DNA from 2 places in the Bradyrhizobium sp. CCBAU 11386 genome. Region 1 is predicted to be linked to the other one. Evidence: riboswitches for the same ligand, from Rfam matches in the RefSeq annotation. Region 1 holds a riboswitch; the other holds the start of a gene.
The links. A riboswitch is a leader RNA that binds a small molecule or an ion and turns the genes downstream of it on or off. The one in region 1 is predicted to bind S-adenosylmethionine.
Positions count from the first base shown of each region.

Region 2: another riboswitch for S-adenosylmethionine. It lies ahead of XI09_RS39310 (O-succinylhomoserine sulfhydrylase); the one in region 1 lies ahead of metX (homoserine O-acetyltransferase MetX).

Region 1 covers NZ_LBKA01000193.1:8,427-11,878, reverse strand. Annotated here, with positions in the region: gene metW (methionine biosynthesis protein MetW) at 1-490, opposite strand, end outside; gene metX (homoserine O-acetyltransferase MetX) at 505-1,707, opposite strand; SAM riboswitch at 1,799-1,878, opposite strand; gene XI09_RS13590 (chorismate mutase) at 2,095-2,943, shown strand; gene hisC (histidinol-phosphate transaminase) at 2,976-3,452, shown strand, end outside.
Region 2 covers NZ_LBKA01000257.1:238,135-241,586, forward strand. Annotated here, with positions in the region: gene XI09_RS39300 (hypothetical protein) at 1-294, opposite strand, end outside; gene XI09_RS39305 (2'-deoxycytidine 5'-triphosphate deaminase) at 572-1,708, opposite strand; SAM riboswitch at 1,789-1,868, shown strand; gene XI09_RS39310 (O-succinylhomoserine sulfhydrylase) at 1,943-3,130, shown strand; gene XI09_RS39315 (SGNH/GDSL hydrolase family protein) at 3,202-3,452, opposite strand, start outside.

The DNA.
Region 1 (3,452 bases):
AGTGGATGTTGGCGGTGTCGTACCAGGTCGCCGGCAGGTTCTCGGTGCGCGGCATGTGGCCGCCGATCAGGAGCTGGAGCCGCATCTTCCAGAAGCCGAAGTTCGGGAACGAGACGATGGCGCGGCGACCGATGCGCAGCAGATTCTCCAGCACCACACGCGGCTGCCGCGTCGCCTGGAGCGTCTGCGACAGGATCACGTAGTCGAAGGCATCATCGGGATAGTTCACGAGGTCGGTGTCGGCGTCGCCCTGCACCACCGCGAGGCCCTTGGCGACGCAGCGGTTGACGCCCTCGCGCGACAATTCGATGCCGCGACCATCGATGCCGCGGGTCTCCAGAAGCTGGAGCAGATCGCCGTCGCCGCAGCCGACATCGAGCACCTTCGAGCCCGGCTTGACCATCTCGGCGACGAGCAGATGGTCGGCGCGAAAATGACCTGATCGTTCCGAGTCAAGGCCGCCCAGCGGCAGCACTTCCTGCACTGACATCCTGGCCACCCTTGTTAGCTATTCTTGCCGTTGAGTCCGCGCGCCTTGCCTGCCGATTCCAGGAAGGCGCGGGCGATGTCGAAGAATTCGGGCACGTCGAGCAGGAAGGCGTCATGGCCGCGATCGGTCTCGATCTCGGCAAACGACACCCGCGCGCTCGACGCATTCAGCGCATGCACCAGCGCGCGCGATTCCGAGGTCGGAAACAGCCAGTCGCTGGTGAAGGAGACCACGCAGAAGCGCGTCTTGATGCCGGTGAACGCCTTCGCCAGCACGCCGCCATGGTCGCCGGCGATGTCGAAATAGTCCATCGCGCGCGTCAGATAGAGATAGGAGTTGGCGTCGAAGCGCTCGACGAAGGACGAGCCCTGGTAGCGCAGATAGGACTCGACCTGGAAGTCGGCGTCGAACGAGAAGGTCGGCAGGTCGCGATCCTGCATGCGCCGGCCGAACTTGCGGTGCAGCGCGGCGTCGGAGAGATAGGTGATGTGCGCCGCCATCCGTGCAACCGCGAGGCCACGATGCGGATGGATGCTGCGATCGGCATAGCCGCCATTGTGCCAGTCGGGATCGGCCATCACGGCCTGGCGGCCGAGCTCGTGGAAAGCAATGTTCTGCGCCGAGTGCCGCGTCGAGCAGGCAATCGCCAGCGCGGAATACACGCGCTTGGGGTAGGCCGCCGTCCATTGCAGCACTTGCATGCCGCCCATCGAGCCGCCGACCACCGCGAACAGCGTGTCGATGCCGAGCCGGTCGAGCAGCATCGCCTGCGCGCGAACCATGTCGGGGATGGTGATGACCGGGAAATCCAGGCCCCACACTTTGCCGGTCGCGGGATTGATCGAGGCGGGCCCGGTCGAGCCCATGCAGCCACCGATGACATTGGCGCAGATGATGAAGTATTGGCTCGGGTCGAGCGGGCGGCCCGCACCGACCAACGTTTCCCACCAACCGGGCTTGCCGGTGACAGGGTGTACATTGGCGACATGCTGGTCGCCGGTCAGCGCATGGCAGATCAGGATTGCGTTGGAGCGATCGGCGTTCAGCTCGCCATAGGTCTGGTAGGCGATCTGGAACGGCGAAAGATCGACCCCGCAGTCGAGCGGCAACGGCTGATCAGCGCCGAAGTGTGCGACGAGCGAACTCGGATGATCCACTTCGTGCGACCGTTCATCGGCACTGATCGCGGGAATGGGAATCGACGTGACGCCAACCATCTGACCATCGACCTCGTTTGCGATCGGACTTCAGACCGCTACTTGCATCAGGCCATGAAAAACCCGGCCTGAACGATAGGTTCGGCCGGGATCGGAAGCGTCCCCGGCCTGTTTAGCGAGTTTTTTAACGTGGCTGCAAGCCGGCCGGCTCAAATGACCACGGAACAGGCAAAACTTAGCGGCTTGGACGGTTTCCGTCAAGATACGGTCCGGATTAACCAAATTCGTCCCTGTCGCGTCAGCCGAAAGGGCCCAATTTCCCTTTGCATTTCTCTTTGCTTTCGCCGCTCCGACTGCCTAATCAAGACATCGACCGCAGCGGGTCCGACCTTACCGATCGACTTGGCCGACCCGCATTGGAACGCCTCTCAACAGCACTTGCCAGATATGTCCCAACGTCCGCCCGCGCCACCATCGTTGCAGGAATTGCGCAAGGAGATCGACGCGATCGACGAGGGCATGCATCGCCTCCTGATGCAGCGCGGCGACATCATCGACCGCCTGATCCAGGTGAAGCAGACCCAGGAGGTCGGCTCGGCGTTCCGGCCGGCGCGCGAGGCCGACATGATGCGGCGGATCGTGGAGCGTCATCGCGGCATCCTGCCGCTCGATACGGTCGAGAGCATCTGGCGCGTCATCATCGCGACGTTCACTTACGTGCAGGCACCGTTCGCGGTGCATGCCGACATCTCGGTGAGCGAGCCCGCGATGCGCGATTCCGTGCGATTCCATTTCGGCTTCACCGTGCCTTATGTTGCGCATTTCAGCGCGCAGGCGGCGGTCGAGGCGGTGGCGAAATCCAAGGGCGACCTGGCGCTGGTCTCGGCGACTTCCAGCCGGACCCCGTGGTGGCTGGAGCTGGAAGCCGAAGGCGCACCAAAGATCATCGCGCGGCTGCCTTTCGTCGAACGCGCCGACCATCCGGCCGCGCTGCCCGTGTTCGCGATCTCGCGCGTCGCCGACAGTGCCCTGGTGACGGAGGTGGAGACCTTCAGCGTGCGCGTCTCGGGGTGGAATGCCGAGATCGCGCGGGCGCTGTCGCCGCTCGCCGACATCGTGGCGGTGCCCGATACCGCCTTCGACGGCGCAGCGCTGCTGGTCTCGGTTACGAGCGCGAGCAGCATCGACAAGATCAAGGCTGCCCTGATCGAGGCGGGGGCCTCGGTGCGCTCCACGGCCCTCGTCGGCAGCCACGCAACGCGCTATACGGTGCCCCCGACCGGGTCGAAATCGTAAGTCACGAGCCGCCTGCCATTCCGGAGTTGAAGATGTCCCGCCCCGTGCCGAACCCCGGCATTCTCGATATTGCGCCTTACACGCCCGGCAAGAGCCCGGTGCCGGAGCCGGGCCGCAAGGTGTTCAAGCTCTCGGCCAACGAGACGCCGTTCGGTCCCTCGCCCAAGGCGATCGAGGCCTTCAAGAAGGTGGCTGATCATCTGGAAGACTATCCGGAAGGCACCTCCCGCGTGCTGCGCGAGGCGATTGGCCGCGCCTTCGGTCTCGACCCCAACCGCATCATCTGCGGCGCCGGCTCGGACGAGATCCTCAACCTGCTCGCCCACACCTATCTCAGCCATGGCGACGAGGCGATTTCGACCACGCACGGCTTCCTGGTCTACCCGATCGCGACCATGGCGGTCGGCGCCAGGAACGTGATCGCAGCCGAGAAGAACTTCACCGCTGACGTCGACGCCATCCTGAAGGCGGTGACGCCGCGCACGAAACTGGTCTGGCTCGCCAACCCG
Region 2 (3,452 bases), on a different contig from region 1:
GCTCTCATACATGTATTCGACATGCACGCCGCCGATCCAGTTGGAGAGATAGTGATATTGAGCAGCCGCGACCGCCGGCGGCAGATGGCTGAGGCCGAGCTTCTCAAGCCCCGGCAGGAACCGCTCCTGCTGCTGGCGACGGAACACGCGGAAGACGAACTCCGCGGCATCCGCCGTGCCGCGACGCGTGACCACGGTCAGGATGAGGCCGGTGAAGTAGGCGTGATAGAGATCGGCGACCGCGCGCCAGCGTTTCCATTGGGCGTCCTGCGCGGAGTCGGCTGGCGTGGTCATGTTCGCTCCCGGCTTGTTGTTTTGCGGGAGTGTGTCATCGCGGATGGGACGGCGCAACATGCCACAAGCTCGGCGTCATCGCCCGCGAAGGCGGGCGATCCAGTATTCCAGAGGCGGCTGTGATTGAATCGAGACGCCGCGGCGTACTGGATTCCCCGCCTTCGCGGGGAATGACGGCGGTGGCAAATTTGCTTGGATTGTAGCCCGCATGAGCGAAGCGATATGCGGGGAAACAGCTCCCGGATGTCGCTACGCTCATCCGGGCTACGGAATAGCGCTACACCCGGAAATGCTTGCTCAGCTTCAAGCCCTGCGCCTGGTAGTTCGAGCCGATGCGCTGGCCGTACATCGCGTCGGGGCGGGCCAGCATCTTCTCGTAGACGAGGCGGCCGACGATCTGGCCGTGCTCGAGGATGAACGGCACCTCGCGCGAGCGCACCTCCAGCACGGCGCGCGATCCCAACCCGCCGGCGCCGGCATAGCCGAAGCCGGGATCGAAGAAGCCGGCATAGTGCACGCGGAATTCGCCGACCAGCGGATCGAACGGCACCATCTCCGCGGCAAAGTCGGGCGGCACCTGCACGGCCTCTTTCGAGGCGAGGATGTAGAACTCGCCGGGATCGAGGATCAGGCTGCCGTCGGGACGGGCTGAGATCGGCTCCCAGAAGTCGTCGACCGCGTAACCGGAGCGGCGATCGACATCGACCACGCCGGTGTGGCGCTTGGCGCGGTAGCCGACGAAGCCGCTGGCCTTCTCGCCGGAGAGATCGACGGAGACGGCGACGCCGCCGGACAGATCGGCATCGTCGATGTCGACGAGGCGCTCGGACGCATGCAGCGCATCGAGCTCGTCGGCATTGAGGATGGCGTCACCGGTTCTGAAGCGCACCTGCGACAGGCGCGAGCCCTCGCGCACCAGCACCGGAAACGTCTTCGGGCTGATCTCGGCATAGAGCGGGCCGTGATAGCCGGCGCCGATCATGTCGAAGCGGCGGGTGCCGTCGGCGATCACGCGGGTGAAGACGTCGAGCCGGCCCGTCGAGCTCTTCGGGTTCGCGGCCGCGACGATCTCCGGCGGCAGCGCGAGGCTTTCCAGCAGCGGCACGATGTAGACGCAGTTGGTCTCCAGTACCGCGCCGTCGGCGAGGCTGAACTCGTGCAGCTTCAACTCGTCGATGCGCTCGGCCACCGTGGCGCCGGGACCGGGCAGGAAGCTGGCGCGGACGCGATAGGCGATGTCGCCGAGGCGCAAATCGAGGCTCGCCGGCTGGATCTGGCTTTCGACGAAGTCATAGGCGGGCAGGATGAGGCCGCCCTCCGCCATCGCCGCGATCATGCGGTCGGGCAGGATACCATTGGCGTCGGCGGCGATCGTGAAACTCAACCGGGGGTCCTCGTCAGGGGTCAAACGCATCCGGACATGTGGGAAATACTGGCCTTTTACGGCTATCCGATGGACGCCTTGACGGAAAGGCCATTGCGGAATATGAGCATCACTTATCCCGTGGTGATTTGAGCCGGCCGGCTTGCAGCCACGTTAAATAAGTCGCTAAACAGGCCGGGGACCTCTGTGATCCCGGCCCGTGGATATATCCAGGCCGGTTTTTTTGTGACCGTTTTCGACGAGACGGTCATGTCGGAGGTACCTATGTCGAAGTCGCCTGCCACTTACCGTCCCGAAACCCGCCTGGTCCATTCCGGCACCCTGCGCTCGCAATTTGGCGAGACGTCGGAGGCGCTGTTTCTGACCCAGGGCTACGTCTACAACAGCGCCGAGGAGTGCGAAGCGCGGTTCAAGGGCGAGGACCCCGGCTTCATCTATTCGCGTTATTCGAACCCCACCATCGCGATGTTCGAGCGCCGCATGATCGAGCTCGAGGGCGCCGAGGCGGCGCGTTCGGCCGCGACCGGCATGGCCGCGGTGACGACCGCGATCCTGGCGCCGCTGAAGGCCGGCGACCACGTGGTCGCCTCCCGCGCGCTGTTCGGCTCGTGCCTCTACGTCATTCAGGACCTGTTGCCGCGCTACGGCATCGAGACCACGCTGGTCGACGGCCTCGATCTCGACCAGTGGCAGCGGGCCTTGCGACCGAACACCAAGACGTTCTTCCTGGAGAGCCCGACCAATCCGACGCTCGACGTGCTCGACATCCCCGGGATCGCCGAGATCGCGCACAAGGGCGGCGCGCGGCTCGTCGTCGACAACGTGTTCGCGACCCCGATCTGGCAGAGCCCGCTCGCGTTAGGGGCCGACGTCGTGGTCTATTCCGCGACCAAGCACATCGACGGCCAGGGCCGCTGCCTCGGCGGCATCATCCTGTCCTCGGAAGCCTTCATCGCCGAGCACCTCCACAATTTCATGCGCCAGACCGGGCCGTCGATCTCGCCGTTCAACGCCTGGGTTCTGCTCAAGGGCCTGGAGACGCTGGCCGTGCGCGTGCGCGCGCAGACCGACACCGCGGCCCGCGTCGCCGAGGTGCTGGCGAGCCATCCCAAAATCTCGCGGCTGATCTATCCCGGCCGCGCCGATCATCCGCAGGCGGCGCTGGTGAAGAAGCAGATGCGCGGCGGCTCGACGCTGGTCGGCTTCGAGGTCAAGGGCGGCAAGGCGGCCGCGTTCCGCGTGCTCAACGAGCTCAAGCTTGCGAAGATCTCGAACAATCTCGGCGACGCCAAGAGCCTCGTCACGCATCCGGCGACCACGACGCATCAGCGCCTGAAGCCGGAAGACCGCGCCGCGCTCGGCATCAGCGAGGGTTTCATCCGCTTCTCGGCAGGGCTCGAGCACGCGGACGATCTGATCGAGGATCTGACGGCGGCGCTGGAGAAGGCGTGAGGGGCGAATAGCGAGTAGCGAATGGCGAGTAGAAATCCCCATTCGCTATTCGCCATTCCCCATTCGCTTCCCTACATCGGCCGGTACGCCCGCACATCCCCGGGCACGTTGACCCCGAGCTTGATCTGGCCGACGGAGCGGATGATGTCGTCGCCGAGCAGCTGGGCGAAGCAGGCATAGCCCCAATCGTTCATGTGCAGGCCGTCGGCGATGACGAAGCTCTCGACCGGGATCGATTGGTTCTCGTGCCAGTCGCGCATCACCTCGAAGCGCGGGAAGATGCCGACGTGACGGAGCTCGGCGACCTTGCCGAGCAGCTTCA